Regions from separate parts of the Brenneria rubrifaciens genome, predicted to be linked through region 3. Evidence: predicted binding sites of a transcription regulator. Region 3 holds the regulator's gene; each other region holds the start of a gene.
The links. The regulator PurR, encoded in region 3, represses purine synthesis genes. The targets are predictions, from matches to a motif close to CANGCAAACGTTTGCNTG.
Positions count from the first base shown of each region.

Region 1: purT (formate-dependent phosphoribosylglycinamide formyltransferase) is a predicted target of PurR. The motif match lies at 3,462-3,479, and genes of this name have one in related genera.
Region 2: tusA (sulfurtransferase TusA) is a predicted target of PurR. The motif match lies at 4,455-4,472, and genes of this name have one in related genera.

Region 1 is NZ_CP034035.1:2,073,285-2,079,281, forward strand. Features, by position in the region: gene ftnA (non-heme ferritin) at 1-363, opposite strand, end outside; gene EH207_RS09660 (DNA polymerase III subunit theta) at 690-920, shown strand; gene EH207_RS09665 (S9 family peptidase) at 1,212-3,254, opposite strand; gene purT (formate-dependent phosphoribosylglycinamide formyltransferase) at 3,520-4,698, shown strand; gene EH207_RS09675 (bifunctional 4-hydroxy-2-oxoglutarate aldolase/2-dehydro-3-deoxy-phosphogluconate aldolase) at 4,758-5,399, opposite strand; gene zwf (glucose-6-phosphate dehydrogenase) at 5,465-5,997, opposite strand, start outside.
Region 2 is NZ_CP034035.1:3,819,906-3,825,902, forward strand. Features, by position in the region: gene EH207_RS17100 (DUF1145 family protein) at 1-172, shown strand, start outside; gene EH207_RS18485 (DUF2500 family protein) at 176-346, opposite strand; gene EH207_RS18490 (hypothetical protein) at 393-539, opposite strand; gene EH207_RS17110 (DUF1820 family protein) at 543-863, opposite strand; gene EH207_RS17115 (lysoplasmalogenase) at 1,053-1,682, shown strand; gene EH207_RS17120 (zinc/cadmium/mercury/lead-transporting ATPase) at 1,774-4,095, shown strand; gene tusA (sulfurtransferase TusA) at 4,132-4,377, opposite strand; gene EH207_RS17130 (7-cyano-7-deazaguanine/7-aminomethyl-7-deazaguanine transporter) at 4,589-5,266, shown strand; gene EH207_RS17135 (DcrB family lipoprotein) at 5,379-5,945, shown strand.
Region 3 is NZ_CP034035.1:1,690,477-1,696,473, reverse strand. Features, by position in the region: gene EH207_RS07910 (outer membrane lipoprotein) at 1-253, shown strand, start outside; gene slyA (transcriptional regulator SlyA) at 387-824, opposite strand; gene EH207_RS07900 (DUF1289 domain-containing protein) at 994-1,233, opposite strand; gene gloA (lactoylglutathione lyase) at 1,555-1,962, shown strand; gene rnt (ribonuclease T) at 2,118-2,789, shown strand; gene EH207_RS07885 (Grx4 family monothiol glutaredoxin) at 2,823-3,173, opposite strand; gene cydH (cytochrome bd-I oxidase subunit CydH) at 3,480-3,569, opposite strand; gene purR (HTH-type transcriptional repressor PurR) at 3,946-4,977, shown strand; gene cfa (cyclopropane fatty acyl phospholipid synthase) at 5,323-5,997, shown strand, end outside.

The DNA of each region.
Region 1 (5,997 bases), 380 kb from region 3:
TTGCAGGAAGTTGAAGGTGGAGTAGTCCTGCAACGTCATCGCGGCATGCGCCAGTTCATTGATCTTTGAGGTGATGAGCTGTTCGTGCTCGTAAGTGAGTTTGAAAACGTCAGAGAGTGAAGTGAACTCTACCGGCGGCGCGGGGATCGCTCCCAGTATCGGCAGGTTGCCGGTGTCGTCCAGGTAGTTGAACAAACGCTGCATATGCTGCATTTCTTCCTGGGAATGGGCTTTCAGGAATGCAGAAGCGCCCTCAAAACCTTTATCCCCACACCAGGCGCTCATTTGTAAATACAGATTCGCAGAATAAAATTCCAGATTAAGCTGCTCATTCAGTTTTTGAGTCATTTCTTTTTTTAACATAGACATTCCTTATTTTTCTGGCAAGCAAAATAATTGATCGCCATTATGCCTTGAAACGTAAAAATAAAAAACATCTTATCAATTAAATCAACAATAAATAATTATCAATAATAAAATCAATTGGTTGTTTTTTATTATTGATAATTATTTTCATTTTCAATAAAGAAACGTTTTTGATTGATAACCGTTTTTATTATCAATCAAAATAAACATTCAATATATCTAACCTCTGCAAATTGAAAGGTGACGGGTATAACTTGCGATTTCCATGGCTCTGTTTTACCGTGACGCCAGCATATCGTCACAGTTAATCGGGGGAAAACGCGATGGGACACAATCTGGCAGAACTTTCCAAAGAAGAAATGGATAAGGTCAATGTTGATTTAGCGGCGTCAGGGGTAGCGTTCAAAGAACGTTATAATATGCCTGTCATTCCTGAAATGATTGAGAAAGAGCAGCCAGAGCATCTGCGCGGTTATTTCCGCGAGCGCGTTGCCGTTTATCGTCAGTTGTCGTTGCAGTTTTCTCGCCTTCCTTATGAACCTAAGGCCAAATAATTTTTCCAGCTCAGCAGACTCGCAATAAAAACCGCGTTTCCCTTGCATATTGGGTAAAACAGGCGGTTAATGGGTGGGCAAACCAACCTTTTACTACCAGACGAGGTAAGATATGAGTAAAGGAATGGACAGCAAAAAGAACAGCAAGAAAAAGCCCTTGAAAACCGCGGCGGAAAAACGGGCGGATAAAAAGGCGAAAAAAGGTCAACCACAGGCCGACATCAATTAAACCCACGATACCGATCGGTAAACCCGCCTCCCTGCGGGTTTACTCCCGATAACAATCCAGCATCAAGCGCCGGGCGTCCCCAGTACCATCAGCAGAAACGCATACTCCAGCGCAATATCCTCATAATGTTTAAAGCGTCCCGACTTGCCGCCATGCCCGGCATCCATATCGGTATACAACAATAACAATCGCTCATCCGACTTCATGTCACGCAGCTTGGCCACCCATTTTGCGGGTTCCCAGTACTGAACCTGCGAATCATGCAGCCCGGTGGTCACCAGCATATGGGGGTAAGCCTGCGCGGTAACGCAGTCGTACGGGCTATATTGCCGAATATACTCGTAATAGGCGCGATCGTTTGGATCGCCCCACTCTTCATACTCTCCGGTCGTTAACGGGATAGATTCATCCAACATGGTCGTCAGAACATCCACAAAAGGCACCTGTGCCACCACGCCTTTAAACAGATTCGGCGCCAGATTGACAACGGCTCCCATCAATAATCCACCGGCGCTGCCGCCCATCGCGAACATGTTTTGACGATCGCCATAGCCCTGCCCGGCCAGCGCCTGTGAAACATCAATGAAATCGGTGAACGAATTCATTTTATTCAGCAGCCGCCCATCGTCATACCACTGCTGCCCCAGCTCGCCACCGCCTCGAATGTGCGTCAGCGCGAAGACAAATCCCCGATCCAACAGGCTTAACCGGCTGACGCTGAAATCGGGCTCCATACTGCTGCCATAGGCGCCGTAGCCGTACACCAGTATCGGATTCCGCCCCGGTTTGAAATGTTCCCGGCGATAAACCAGCGATACCGGAATTTCTACGCCGTCCCTCGCCTTGACCCACAGGCGCTCGCTCTGGTAGTCGTCCGGCGTAAAGTTTTTCACTTCGGCCTGCTTCAACCGTTTCTGCTGACCGGTATCCATATTCAACTCATACAGGGTATTCGGCGTGGTCATTGAGGCGTAACCATAACGCAGCAAGGTTGTTTCCGGAGATGGATTATAGGCGAGCCACGTAACATAGCTGGCATCATTGAAAGTAATGTCCTTCTCTTCCCGCGTTTGCCAATGGATCTGCCGCAGGCTGGTCAGGCCACGTTCCCTTTCCTCGACCACCAGCCAGTCACGAAACAGCGCAAAGCCCTCCAGCACCCGACGCTCACGCGGCGCAATCACTGTTTCCAGTTCGTTTTCGCCGGGCTTCCGCGAACAATAAAGACCAAAGTTTTTACCTTCCCGGTTAGAGCGCAGATAAAAGCTGTCGTTGTAGTGGTCGACGCCATATTCGTGATCTTTGCGCCGCGGAATAAACACCTGCGGCACCGCGTCCGTCTCATCCGCATCGATCAACAGCGCTTCCGTCGTGGTGGTGCTGCTCAGATAAATGATGATGTAGCGCTCTGAGGTGGTTTTTCCCAGGCCGACGTAATAGGTATCATCCGATTCTTCGTACACCAACGCATCGTTTGCAGGATCGCTGCCTAAACGGTGCCGATAAACCTGATACGGCAACAGCGTCTGCGGGTGCTTGCGCACATAATAAAGGGTGGTTGAATCGGTAGACCATTCAGCCCCGGCGGACACGTTCTCAATCACATCCGGCAGCCACTCCCCGGTTGTCAGGTCACGGAAACGGATGTCATATTGCCGGCGGGAAAGGAAATCCTCAGACAGCACCAGAATCTGGTTATTCGGGCTGACTTCCAGCGCCCCCAGACTGTAAAACTCATGGTTCTCCGCCCGCTGATTACCATCCAGCAACGTTTCCCACTCGGTGGTTACCTGTTCCGGCTGACGCAAATAGATCGGATACTCTTTGCCCGGCTCATAGCGGTTCTGGTAGCGATAGCCATTGCGGACATAAGGCACTGACATATCTTCAGACGGTATTCGTTTGACCATCTCGTCATACAGCGCCCGCTTAAGATCGCCGTAGGGCGCCATCACATCGTTACAGTAGCGATTCTCCTGCTGAAGATAATTCAGCACCTGCGGGTCGGCTCGCTGGTCGTCACGCAGCCAGTAATAGTTATCAACGCGCGTATCGCCATGAATGGTCAGCGGATGGGGTCTTTTTTCTGCTTGCGGTGCACTCATTACGTTCGGTTCCCCTTTTTTGAAAAGGCCAGTTTTGAAAGAATGTGTTCGGAAATAAATCAGGTCAGGGTGACGGGCAGGATAGCCCGTCACAGGCATCCTTTTTCTTTCATGCAGAGTGGCATGATTCTCCGGGGATGCCAAGCCAGACGCCTCCTTGTTCGACGTTCGCCCCGCAGAGCCCGCACGTTCAGTGACTGTGATGCGTACGCAAACGTTTTCGTTTATACTGCGCCGGTTTTTACAACCCGATCAGGTAGACGTTATGTTAACAATTGGAACGGCCCTGCGAACCGATGCCACACGCGTGATGTTGCTCGGTTCCGGTGAGTTAGGCAAAGAAGTGGCGATTGAGTGTCAACGCCTGGGTATTGAAGTTATCGCGGTTGATCGCTACGCCGACGCGCCCGCCATGCAGATTGCGCATCGCAGCCATGTCATTAACATGCTGGACGGTGAAGCATTAAAGACGCTGATTGAAGCGGAACGTCCAGATTACATCGTGCCGGAAATTGAAGCCATCGCCACCGATATGCTGGTGACGCTGGAGCAACAGGGCCACCATGTGGTTCCCTGCGCTGAAGCAACCCGCCTGACGATGAACCGTGAGGGTATTCGCCGTCTGGCCGCGGAAACGCTGGGGGTGCCAACCTCCACCTACCGCTTTGCGGAGAGTGAAGCGAGTTTCCGCCAGGCTGTGGCTGAGATTGGCTATCCCTGCATTGTCAAACCTGTGATGAGCTCCTCCGGCAAAGGCCAAAGCCTGATTCATAAACCGCAGCAGTTGGAGAAGGCATGGCAGTATGCGCAGCAAGGCGGACGGGCGGGCGGTGGCCGGGTGATTGTCGAAGGGCTGATTAAGTTCGATTTCGAGATCACGCTGCTGACCATCCACGCTGTTGACGGTGTTCATTTCTGCGCGCCGATTGGTCATCGTCAGGAAGACGGCGACTATCGCGAATCATGGCAGCCGCAGCAAATGAGCGCGCTGGCGCAGGAACGGGCGCAGGCGATTGCCAGTCAGGTGGTCAAAGCGTTGGGCGGCTATGGCTTGTTCGGTGTTGAACTGTTCGTTTGCGGCGATGACGTGATCTTCAGTGAAGTCTCCCCTCGCCCTCACGATACCGGTATGGTAACGATGATCTCACAGGATCTGTCTGAGTTCGCTTTACACGTACGGGCTTTTTTAGGATTACCAATCGGCGCGATCCGTCAGTATGGCGCGGCGGCATCCGCCGTGATTCTGCCAGAGCTTGATAGTCGCAATGTCCGCTATCAGGGGCTGGAAAACGCCTTACTGCCTCATACGCAGATCCGTCTGTTTGGCAAACCGGACATCAGCGGAAAACGTCGCATGGGCGTTGCGCTGGCGGCGGCGGAAACCACGGACGACGCGGTGACATTAGCGAAAAAAACCGCCGCAGCGGTAAAAGTCAGCGGTTAAGCGATAGCACAAAAAAGCCACCCGTGTCTGGGTGGCTTGTGCGCATCGGCTTGGTGGAATTACGCTGGCACGCCTTCAACCGCTTCGCGGGCCAGTTCGGTGATGCGCATGTAGTCGCCGCATTCCAGCGCGTCATTCGGCACCAGCCAGGAGCCTCCTACGCACAGTACGCTTTTCAGCGCCAGATAATCGCGATAGTTGTTCGGCGTAATGCCGCCGGTCGGGCAGAAACGAATTGACGCGAAGGGCCCGGCAATCGCCTGCAAAGCTTTGACGCCGCCGTTAGCTTCCGCCGGGAAGAATTTGAACTCTCGTAAACCGTAGTCCATGCCCAGCATCAGTTCAGAAACCGTGCTGATACCGGGGATCAGTGGAATCGTGCCTTCGTTAGCCGCTTTCAGCAACGGTTCGGTCAGCCCCGGACTGATGGCAAATTGCGCGCCGGCTTCGGTTACCGCCGCCAGTTGCTGCGGGTTGGTTACCGTCCCCGCGCCAACAATGGCTTCAGGCACTTCTTTTGCGATAGCGCGGATCGCGTCTACCGCGCACTCGGTACGCAATGTCAGCTCCAAAACGCGAACGCCACCCGCAACCAGCGCCTTTGCCATTGGTACGGCATGCGCCAGTTTGTTGACCACAATAACAGGAACAACCGGACCCGCTGTCAAAATCTGCTCCGCGCTCGTTTTCCAGTTTTTCATTAAGCGTTATCTCCAGCCATGCCCTCAGGCATCGTTAATAATATACACCCCCGATCACCCCGATTTTATTCAAACTCGTTCCAGGAGCGCCCGTCGCGGGTAATCATCGCCACGGAAGCAACCGGCCCCCAACTTCCCGCCTGATAGGGCTTCGGCGCGTCATTATCCATCGACCAGGCGTCCATGATTGAGTCCACCCATTTCCAGGCTTCTTCCACTTCATCACGGCGCACAAACAGGGCCTGAATACCGCGCATGGATTCCAGTAACAGACGCTCATACGCATCCGCCAGATGCTGCTGATTGAACGTTTCAGAGAAACTCAGATCCAGTTTGACCGTTTGCAGGCGATGCTTATGATCCAGCCCAGGGATTTTATTGAGAATCTGGATTTCAACGCCTTCATCCGGCTGCAAGCGAATAATCAGCTTGTTTTGCGGCAACTGCTGGTAGGAATCATGGAACAGATTCAGCGCCGGGTTTTTGAAATACACGACAACTTCGGAACATTTCGTCGGCAGACGTTTGCCGGTACGCAGATAGAACGGCACGCCAGACCAGCGCCAGTCATCAATATCGACACGAATCGCGACAAAGG
Region 2 (5,997 bases), 1.9 Mb from region 3:
GGCGATGGTGTTTATGATCCTGATGCATGGTTTCCAACTGCTGCTGTTGAAATCCAGCCCGCCTAAAGACACTCCGTCACTCAACCGGGCGCAACAGGCGCGTATTTTTCTATTTGGCGTGTTTGAACTGTTGGCGTGGCAAAAGAAACAGCCCAAATCGACCAAAAAATAATCTTCACGCCTGCTGGGGCGCAAAACCGATAAAACGGGTGCCTTTCACCTGCAACATACCCAGCATGCCCGTATTGAGTTGGTGATAATCGGGACTATCGAGCCGCAGAGTCATATCCGTCCCGCCATATACCGGATGAAACGTTGCTTCATAACGCATCTCCTGCGGCACCACGATCTGATGTTCACGGGAACGGCTGCGACTACGCGGATACGCCCGCTTACTTAGTTGTTACCTCCACCAATACGGTACGCAGCGGAGCGGCATCATTCAACGCCTCCTGTTTTCGCTGGCGCAGATATTGTCGCCCAGCCAGCACAAGAATTAACGCAAAGACCAGTATCAACAGCAGAGGAAACTTGCTCATGGGTCAGGTTTTTTTTCCGGGAAGATAAGGGAAGTGCGTCACGTTATCCCCCAGTTCGGAAATACGGGCGCTGCCTTTTTCCGTCACCGCATCAATACGAATAATTGCCTGCAAAGGGATAAAGCTGCGGCTGACGCCGGAAAACTCCGTTTTAAGCTTTTCTGTCGAAGGGTCGACCAGCACCGTTGATTGGCTATCGAAGACAAAGTCGGCGATTTCAATAAAACCGAACAGCGTGCTCGACACTAATTCACGCACATAAAGCTGGTAGTTCTTACCATTATTAATGAATTGAATACGATACAGTGCGGATTCCTTACTCATTCAACACTACACTCCTTCAAGCGATTTTACCGCCCCCATCGGCAGTAAAAACAGGTCGATAAAATAGCATGAAGCACGGGTATTCGCATCAGTCTCACCCGATGTTGTTTATACTTATAGCAGCCCCCTACATTGAATAAAGAAAGGGTTACATCTGATACTGGTTACCTTCTCTCATAAGGACGATCTATGCTCTGGTCATTTATTGCCGTACTTTTCTCTGGCTGGCTATACGTTGACGCCAGCTATCGCGGCCCGGTGTGGCAGCGCTGGCTGTTCAAACCGGTCACGTTGTTACTATTGCTGGCGCTGGCCTGGCAAACCCCGCTCCTGAGCGTACCCGGTTATTTGGTAGTCGCAGGCTTGCTGGCCACGCTGGTCGCCGACACTCTGCTTCTGCTTCCGACACAGCGTCTGCTCTACGCGTTTGCCGCCTATTTCGTGTCTCACCTGCTTTACACCATCAGCTTTTTCACCAGCCAGATCACGCTGACATTCTTCTGGCCGCTGGCGCTGGCGCTCGCGGTGCTGGCGGCGGTGCTGATCGCCATCATCTGGAGCAGACTCGATACCTTACGCTGGCCGACATGCGCTTTTATCCTCATGACCACCTTAATGGTATGGATCGCCGGGGAGCGTTATTTTGCACTGGAAAGCGATTATAATTTCTCATTACTGGCAGGCTGCGCGCTGCTATTCATCGCCCACGCGACCTGGCTTATTCATCACTATCGCATCAGCTTCCGCGCCCATCAGGTCATTGTGGCGGCCTGCTATTTTGGCGGACATTTTCTTATCGTGCGCTCACTCTATTTTTAACGTTCACCCCGCACGCGAATTGCTGGAGTAACCCGATACAACGGTGTAAAGTTTCTGATGGAAATCATTATCATCAATACAGGAGGAGTATATGCATTCTCATCAGCACCACCATCATAGCGGTGAAAAGTCAGCCTGCTGTCAGGCGCATGCCAAACCGGTATCACGCGCGGAAAAAAGCTGCTGCGCGGTAAAACACGCCCCTGCCGCCGCAATCAATACAGGTCGCACTCCCGATAACACCGCATCGGAAAGCGGCGATAATGCCGACTCGGACGACCCCGACGGCGGAGACAGTGACCGCCCCCGCGCCTTTCAGAATTTCAGTTGGAAAATCACTGGAATGGATTGTCCAAGCTGTGCCCGTAAAGTTGAAAATGCAGTAAAAAATCTCCAGGGAATCGAACGCGCCAATGTGTTGTTCGCAACCGAAAAACTGGTTGTCGCCGCCCGCGACGATGTCCGCTCACAGGTACAAAACGCAGTTTCGCAAATTGGTTTCACCTTGCATGATCTTGCCCCAAGCACGCCACCTGCGGCGAATTCACGCCGTTTCATGCACGGCTCTTATTTTCAAGAATATGGTTTCCTGATTCTCTTTGTGTCGTTGACCGCCATCAGTTGGGGGCTTTCATTTCTGGATGATAGGCTCAGTGAAATGGCGTTTATCGCCACCACGGTTGTCGGCCTCATTCCCGTACTGAAAAAAGCCATACAGCTTACCCGCTCCAGCACCCCTTTCGCGATTGAAACGCTGATGAGCGTGGCCTCCATCGGGGCTTTACTGATTGGCGCCACAACAGAAGCCACGGTGATTCTGCTGCTCTTTATGCTGGGTGAACGACTGGAATCCTATGCGGCCAACCGTGCGCGGCAAGGCGTCACCGCTTTAATGGCCCTGATCCCTGAAGACGCCATCGTGCTCAGAAACGAGCGGCGCGTTAAGGTGCCGATTGCCAGTCTGTTACCCGGCGATGTGATTGAAATCGCCCCCGGCGGACGACTGCCTGCCGATGCGGAATTGCTGCATGTGGAAGCCAGCTTTGATGAAAGCGCCCTCACCGGCGAATCAATGCCCGTTGAGCGTAGCGCAGGCGAAAAAGTCGCCGCCGGCAGCCTGTGCGTCGATAAAATGGTACAACTGCGCGTCATTTCACAACCGGGCAACAGCGCCATCGATCGCATTCTGCAACTGATTGAGGAAGCCGAAACGCGACGTGCGCCAATCGAACGTTTCCTCGATAGCTTCAGCCGTTATTACACGCCAGCCATTATGTTGCTGTCGTTACTGGTTATTCTGATTCCCCCCCTGCTGATGGGCCAGCCGTGGCAAGAGTGGATTTATCGCGGCCTGACGCTACTGCTGATCGGCTGTCCATGCGCGCTGGTGATTTCCACGCCGGCGGCGATTACCTCCGGTCTGGCGGCGGCAACCCGCCAGGGCGCGCTGATCAAAGGGGGCGCGGCGCTGGAATCGCTGGGAGGAATTCGCACTATCGCCTTTGATAAAACCGGCACGCTGACCGAAGGCAAACCACAGATTACCGATATTTTACCGGCGGTTGGCGTGAGTGAGGCGGCGCTGCTGGCGCGAACCGCGGCAGTGGAGGCCGGCTCACACCACCCGCTGGCGCAGGCGATTGTGCAACACGCCCGCGCCACCAGCGTTTTCCTGCCAATCGCGGCGGATCGCCGCGCCTTAGCCGGCATCGGCGTGGAAGGCACCATCGCGGGTAAGCGAGTTCAGGTTAGCGCCCCCGCCAGACTGCCCGCGGGTACGCTGGCTCCTCTCTGGCAACAGCAGGTTGATACGCTGGAAAGCGCAGGCAAAACGGTGGTTGTCGTACAGGAAGAGGGGCAAGTACAGGGTTTGCTGGCCCTGCGCGACACATTGCGAAATGACGCGCGAAACGCGCTGGCCGCGCTACAAAATATGAACATACGCTGCGTCATGCTCACCGGCGACAACCCGCGTGCCGCCGCCGCAATCGCGGCCGATTTAGGTATCGACTACCGGGCAGGCTTGCTGCCTGCCGACAAAGTGGCCGCCGTGAGTGAGCTTAATCAGCAGCATCCGGTCGCCATGGTCGGCGATGGCATCAACGACGCGCCCGCCATGAAAGCCTCAACCATCGGCATTGCGATGGGAAGCGGCACCGATGTCGCGCTGGAAACCGCGGACGCCGCCCTGACGCACAGCCGTCTGGGAGGATTAGCCAGCATGATCCGGCTGTCGCGCGCAACGCACCGGAATATTCGTCAGAATATTACCATCGCGCTGGGGCTGAAAGCGGTTTTCCTGATCACCAGCATATTGGGGATCACCGGGCTGTGGCTGGCGGTATTGGCGGATTCCGGCGCCACGGCGCTGGTCACCGCCAACGCGTTGCGGCTGCTTAAAAAACAGGATTGACGCATTTCAACGCCCTGTCATGCAGGGCGTTGTCGCTTAACCCTTTTTGCGCAGCAAGTAACGGTAGGGAAGCTGTTCGGTCATTTGCGCCAGCAGATCATGCTCCATATAGCGGCAGAAACCGGGAATATCACGGGTGGTCGCGGGATCGTCTGCGATCACCAACAGCGTTTGTCCAGACGCCATCTGGCGTACCGTCTTGCGCATCATCATCACCGGTTCGGGACAGCGCAGTCCCTGAACATCAAGGGTTTTATCAGGATTGGCGAATAGGTCGGTCATCAACGTTCTCTGTGGCAGGGTGGCAGGCAGTCATAAAAAACCGCTTTAGTTTACGCCGGAGATTCTGTGACGCAAGCCACGACAACGTTTGCGTAAAAAGCAACCATTGCATTACCAAAGCGGTTGCGTATTATGCCGCCGTATCGCCGGAAAAAACGGCGCAGGATGATTTCTTGGGTTCCCTAACCCCAATAACCAAAAAGGTCACATTATGTATCGTTTTACTCCCCGGCAGCAGCTTAGCGCGCTGATCTGGCTATCGTTGTTTCACATTCTGATTATTACTTCCAGTAACTACCTGGTACAGCTTCCGGTATCAATCTTCGGTTTCCATACCACCTGGGGCGCGTTTACCTTCCCGTTTATCTTTCTGGCGACCGATCTGACGGTGCGGATTTTTGGTGCGCCGCTGGCGCGTCGTATCATCTTGACCGTTATGGTGCCCGCGCTGGTGATTTCCTATTTTATTTCCGCGCTGTTCTATCAGGGGACATGGCAAGGGTTCGGTTCGCTGAGCCAGGTTAATATCGTGGTTGCCCGCATTGCCTGCGCCAGCTTTATGGCTTACGTTCTGGGTCAGATTCTGGATGTTCACGTGTTTAACCGGCTGCGCCAGCGTAATGCCTGGTGGGTCGCGCCGGCGGTTTCAACCGTATTCGGCAATCTCAGCGATACGCTGGCCTTTTTCTTTATTGCGTTCTATCGCAGTAGCGATCCTTTCATGGCGTCGAACTGGGTCGAGATAGCGCTGGTGGATTACACATTCAAGCTGTTGATTAGCCTGACCTTCTTCGTACCGATGTATGGTGTGATGCTAAATAGGGTGTTGAAATACCTGAGTGAACAGCAAGATACGGCGTCCTGTCAGTCGGTTAAAGGCCACAGCTAACAGAATCCGCCGCCGAGTGTTGCCGATATTGGCGGTAAAATGCTTGTTTATGCCGTCTGAATAGGGTGCCATACTGTGCTCACCTGTTAAAAAAATACTGAGAAAGGGACCTATGTCTAACTTAGTAAAATACTTCGGTGTCAGCCTGTTGGTGACCGTGCTGGCGGCCTGTGATGGCAAAACGGACGATGCGGCAAACGCGCCCGAACAAGATAAACCGGCGGCGGAAGCCTCCGCGAATCAGACGGTTGAACTGCTGTCAGGGAAAATCTCGTTTACGCTGCCGGCCGACATGCAGGATCAAAGCGGTAAATTAGGGACGCAGGCAAACAATATGCATGTGTACGCCAACGGTAACGGACAAAAAGCGGTGATCGTGATCCTGGGCGACAAAACCACGGAGGCGCTGTCCGTACTGACGCAACGCCTGGAAGATCAACAGCGAACCCGTGATGCCAACCTTCAGGTTGTAACCAATAAAACCATCGAGGTTGACGGGCAGAAACTGCAACAATTAGACAGTATCATCACCAGCAGCGGACAGCAGGCCTATTCCTCGGTGGTGCTGGGCAAAGTGGACAACCATCTGCTGACCTTACAGATCACCCTGCCCGCAGACAATCAACAGCAGGCACAGACTACAGCGGAAAACATCATTCACACGCTGAAGCTGAAATAAATACCCCGCCTGCCGCAAAGATATAACGTCATCTGCCGACTGTCTTTTTTAT
Region 3 (5,997 bases):
ATTTCTGGGTAACACCATCGGCGGAGGTTCCGGTCGAAGTCTGGCTACCGCCGCGGGTGCGGTGGCAGGCGGTGTAGCAGGTCAAAGTGCGACGGGCGCTATAAACCGTACTCAGGGTGTCGAGCTGGAAATTCGCAAGGATGACGGCAGCACCATTATGGTCGTTCAAAAACAGGGTGACACGAAATTCAGCGCAGGCCAGCGTGTAGCCATGGCAAGCAATGGCCGTAACATTACTGTTTCTCCTCGCTAATACTTAATGGCAATCACGCTCAAAGTGGTGATTGCCATCAATAATCAAGTCCCGTAATTAACCTATCAATAATAGATTTGTGGTATTGCCGGGATTTAATTTTCGCCTAACCATCCTTTCATCTCAGATTTAACTAAGTCTGGCTTTCATGCAATGCCAATATATTTTGTTCCAGTCGTGCGATTAGCAGCGCTAATTCATCAACCTGTTCAGGTGTAATGCCAAATAAAACTTCATTCCGTGTATGGCTAATTACATCATTGACCGCTCGAATTATCGGGTCCGCGGCTTCGGTCAGCATGATACGCTTGGCGCGCCTGTCGTGTGGGCACACATGCCGGGTAATTAAGCCTTTTTCTTCAAGTTGATCCAGTGTCCTTACTAATGAAGGCTGCTCAATCCCTATCGCTTTGGCCAGTTGAATCTGTGACTGACCCGGCGGCAAGTGATAAATGCTATGCAGCGTCACCCAATGCGTTTGAGTCAGTTCCAGGGGTTTTAATCGGTGATCGACTAATGCACGCCAAACGCGCACCAGACGAGCTAAATCAGATCCTAATGGCAATTCCATCACTTCTCCTTATAATTAGCTTGCTAGGTTATATCCCTGGATTGCAATCAACTCTGATTTATGAAAAATAGAAAAACGACTTTTTATTATAGTAGCTGAATGGATTCTACCAAATAAAAGTCTTTTAAAAATGATTTTAGGCTTATTTTATTCAGCGACACCCCAGCATTTAGAATAAAGACGGCTGCGGCGGTTCCACTGGTAATACAATTTTTTCTGTACGCTGTAGACGTTTGATTCTCTGCCGACACAGGCGCAACACTTCCTGTTTTTGCACATCACTCATCCGCCCCCAGTCAAAACGCTCATTGCGGCTGCGAAAACATCCGCGACAATATCCACGATCATCAGACTGACAAACGCCAAGACAAGGGTTTGGGATAGCAAAGAGTTCAAGTTGCTCTGGCACTTAACCTCCTTCTACAACTCTTTTATTGAAGCCTCGTTCGCTTCTGCTGGCAAGCCCCGGCAATCAGTAACGATGAAAATAATCACGTAGTCATTGTTATCTCGAACGTTTTTCCTGCTTCGGCGTCAATGTTTACCAACTGATAGACGCCGCCTACGCGCCTGCCAGCGAATGTTTTAACACATAATTCACTTAACGACATGTTTATCGTCACTTCTCTTTGCGATCGAGGGTTTGGACTCAACTGACCAGCAACGCTATACTTCTTTTCTATTTGTGCTCATTACCCAATAGTAATCACAGTAGTCAATCGAGGAAATTATGCGCTTACTTCACACCATGCTGCGTGTTGGTGATTTACAACGCGCTATCGACTTTTATACCCATGTATTAGGTATGCGTCTGCTGCGTACCAGCGAAAACACCGAATATAAATATACGCTGGCCTTTGTCGGTTATGCCGAGGAGAGTGAAAGCGCGGTCATTGAATTAACCTACAACTGGGGCGTTCAGCAATACGATCAGGGGAACGCCTTCGGCCATATCGCACTGGGTGTCGATGATGTGGCAGCAACCTGCGAGCGCATCCGGCAGGCCGGTGGCAATGTTACTCGTGAAGCGGGCCCGGTCAAAGGCGGCACCACGATTATTGCCTTTGTTGAAGATCCTGATGGCTATAAAATCGAATTGATCGAGGATTCACACGTCGGCCAGGGTATTGGCCGCTAATAGGACGGCGGGTGTCAAAACGGCACCTGCTTTTCTTCCTCTTCGCCCTTTACCGCTGCGACGAGCGCCGTCGCGTCGAATAAACAGGGTGTACTGCATCTCCCGCCAAAATTTGCCATAATGCCCGCTGCATTTTGCTAAAGATTAAGAGAATAATGGCTGATAAAAATGACCTGAACGCCCTGAGTAGCCGTTTCCGTGGGTTTTACCCGGTAGTGGTTGACGTCGAAACCGCTGGGTTCAATGCCAAAACCGACGCCTTGCTGGAAGTTGCTGCAGTAACATTAAAAATGGACACGGATGGGTGGTTGCAGCCGGATGAAACATTACATTTCCATGTCGAGCCCTTTGAAGGCGCCATTCTGGAACCTGCTGCGCTGGCATTCAATGGCATTGATCCCAGCAACCCCTTACGCGGCGCGGTCAGAGAATATGACGCCTTGCATGAAATTTTCAAAGTGGTGCGCAAAGGGATAAAAGATCAGGGTTGCAACCGGGCGATAATCGTCGCGCACAATGCAACATTCGATCATAGTTTTATGATGGCGGCGGCCGAGCGTTGTAGCCTGAAGCGCAACCCATTCCACCCTTTCGCCACCTTCGATACGGCCGCATTAAGCGGGTTGGTGTTGGGGCAGACGGTGTTGGCCAAAGCCTGTATTACCGCCGGTATCGAGTTTGACTCAAGCCAAGCGCACTCGGCGCTCTATGATACTCATCAAACCGCGTTGCTGTTTTGTGAGCTGGTGAATCGCTGGAAACGTCTGGGGGGATGGCCTGTAGTCGTTGATGAGAATGCCTCAGAAGCAGAGTCTAAAGCAAGCTAGGCAAAAAACGGGTGCACGATGCACCCGTTGGTTTTATTCCCGATCTTCCGGCTGAGACTTGTGTTTCTCAGCCGTTTCTTTAATCAGTTGCTGTAATTCGCCACGCTGATACATTTCTATCACTATGTCACAGCCGCCGACCAGTTCCCCATCCACCCACAACTGTGGGAAAGTCGGCCAGTTGGCGTATTTGGGCAATTCGGCGCGAATATCTGGATTCTGTAAGATATCGACATAGGCAAAACGTTCGCCACATGCTGACAACGCCTGTACTGCCTGTGCAGAGAAGCCGCAACTCGGCAATTTAGGAGAACCTTTCATATACAGCAGAATCGGGTTTTCAGCGATCTGACGCTGAATCTTTTCAATTGTCGTTGTCGTCATTCTCTTGCTTCCTCAAACCTTAATAAGATGGCTAACATCAGATGCATTAACCACGGGCCTCTGTCAGATGAGCCATTACAGCGCGATCTATTCAATTATATTGTACCGAGGGCCGTAGCGACAAAAAAACGCCATTTTTTGTGTGGCTTTGTTTTTTGCCACTTAATACAGAGACAAAATAAAGGTCACGTTCTAAGAATTTATCTCTCGCCCCCCTTCTCCCTGTCTGTACTCAGACACGCTTTGAGTCGCCAAAACGCGTTTAAACAGACGCACCGGCGAAACAAGTGAGCAGGTAAGCGCCAATCAGTTCAATACGGCGATAAAGCTGAATACCATGATCATGGCGAGCGCAGCAACGGTTGTCAGTAATGACAATTTAAGATCTGTATCCATAAGTCTCTCCTTTATCTATGACGGCAAATGATGAGAAGAAAGGCGTGTCCTTGATTGGGGATTCAACATCAAACGATAGTTTAAAACCACAACCCGATAACTCTGCCGATTCTTCCATAAGTTGAATGAAAAATCTCGTTCCTATGCCGCACTAATAGTATAAATTACTGCTTCCCCTTTCGTGGCAAATCGGACAAAATCCGCGGCTCAGGGTAGCGCTGCGTCCTGGTCGAAACGTCAACCTTGTTCCCCTCAGGTATAATATTCGGCACTCTCTACTGAATCCGGTTTTTTCGCCGGGAAGAAGAACTTCACACGCAGGCAAACGATTAACACTACCTACGACGGTAACAGGTAAGTCAGGAGTCATTTTTAGATGGCAACGATCAAAGATGTGGCAAAACGAGCGGGCGTTTCCACCACCACCGTATCGCACGTGATTAATAAAACACGTTTCGTCGCCGAAGAAACCAGGGCAGCCGTGAGTGCGGCGATTAAAGAGTTACATTATTCACCCAGCGCTGTCGCCCGCAGTCTAAAAGTCAATCACACCAAGTCCATCGGGCTGTTGGCAACGTCAAGTGAAGCGCCCTATTTTGCCGAGATTATCGAATCGGTGGAAAACAGCTGCTATGCCAAAGGTTATACGCTAATTCTGTGTAATTCACACAACAACCTCGACAAACAGCGCGCCTATCTTTCCATGTTGGCCCAAAAGCGCGTGGACGGCCTGCTGGTAATGTGTGCGGAGTATCCTCCCGCATTACTCACCATGTTGAAAGACTATCGCAGTATTCCGATGGTGGTCATGGATTGGGGACAGGCGCACAGTGATTTTACCGATACCGTCATTGATAATGCCTTTGAAGGCGGCTATATGGCAGGCCGTTACCTCATCCAACGCGGCCACCGGGACATCGGCGCCATTCCCGGCAGTCAGGAGCGTAACACCGGCAGCGGCCGCTATCTGGGGTTTTTGAAGGCACTGAAAGACGCGGATATTCCTGTGCGTGACGCGTGGATCGTTCAGGGCGATTTCGAGCCGGAATCCGGCTATAAAGCAATGCATCAGATTCTGGCGCGGAAGCATCGCCCAACCGCCGTTTTCTGCGGTGGCGACATCATGGCGATGGGCGCGATCTGCGCGGCGGACGAGTTGGGGTTGCGTGTCCCGCAGGATATCTCGGTCATTGGCTACGATAATGTTCGCCATGCCCGCTTTTTCACGCCGGCGCTGACCACGATCCACCAGCCTAAAGAGCGTCTGGGACAATCCGCATTCTCAATGCTGCTCGACCGTATCACCAGCAAACGGGAGGACGCACAGGTTATCGAAGTCCACCCGACGCTGATTGAGCGCCGTTCCGTGGTTGATGGCCCTTTCTGCGATCGCCCTCATCACGCCTGATATCGGATAATGTCTTCTCTCAGGCATCCGCCGTCCTTTCCGTGACACTGCTTCAGCCAATTTATACTTGTCCCCAGGCTGAAGCAGTCATAAACTGAATACGATTTTTACAAAAACTGCATTTTGCTTTCTTCAACTATCCTTAATTTTGCGCGCAAACGGATGCTGCGGAATTTATCTCAATGATGAGTGCCCCTACGTAGCTGCGTACCGGCTTTTCTTCTTCATTTTTCTCTGACGATTCAGAGAATAGGCGATAAGTATTTACCACTGGTATCAAACGTGGGTGAATATTGTCTATGTTTTCCTTGCGGCGCGTTATCGACCCCAAGGTAGGGAGAGGTTATGAGTTCATCATATATAGAGGAACTGGATAGCCATAACGCATCCTGGTTCCACATAGTGCATGAAATGCTGAGTATGGCGGATATCAAAATCAATGGTTCGCGTCCATTTGATATCACAGTGAAAAATCCAGAATTCTTTAAACGCGTGTTGCGCGAAGGCTCATTAGGGCTGGGTGAAAGCTATATGGATGGCTGGTGGGAGTGCGACCAGTTGGATATGTTTTTCCATCGCGTGCTGCTCGCCAAACTTGATAAAAAACTGCCCCGCCACCTGAGAGACATCTTACACATCGCCGCATCTCGTTTGATGAACCTGCAATCCAGGAGACGCGCGTGGATTGTTGGTGAAGAGCACTATGATTTGGGCAACGATCTGTTTTCACTGATGCTCGATCCCTACATGCAGTATTCCTGCGCTTACTGGAAAAAAGCGGCAACGCTGGAGCAGGCACAGGAAGACAAACTGCAAATGATCTGCGAAAAACTCCAGCTCAGACCTGGAATGACGCTGCTGGATATCGGTTGTGGCTGGGGTGGATTGGCGGAATTTGCCGCCCGTCGTTATGGCGTATCCGTTTGCGGCGTGACAATTTCCCGCGAACAGCAAAAGTTGGCTCAGCAGCGCTGCAAAGATCTGGACGTCACCATTCTGCTACAGGATTACCGCGACCTC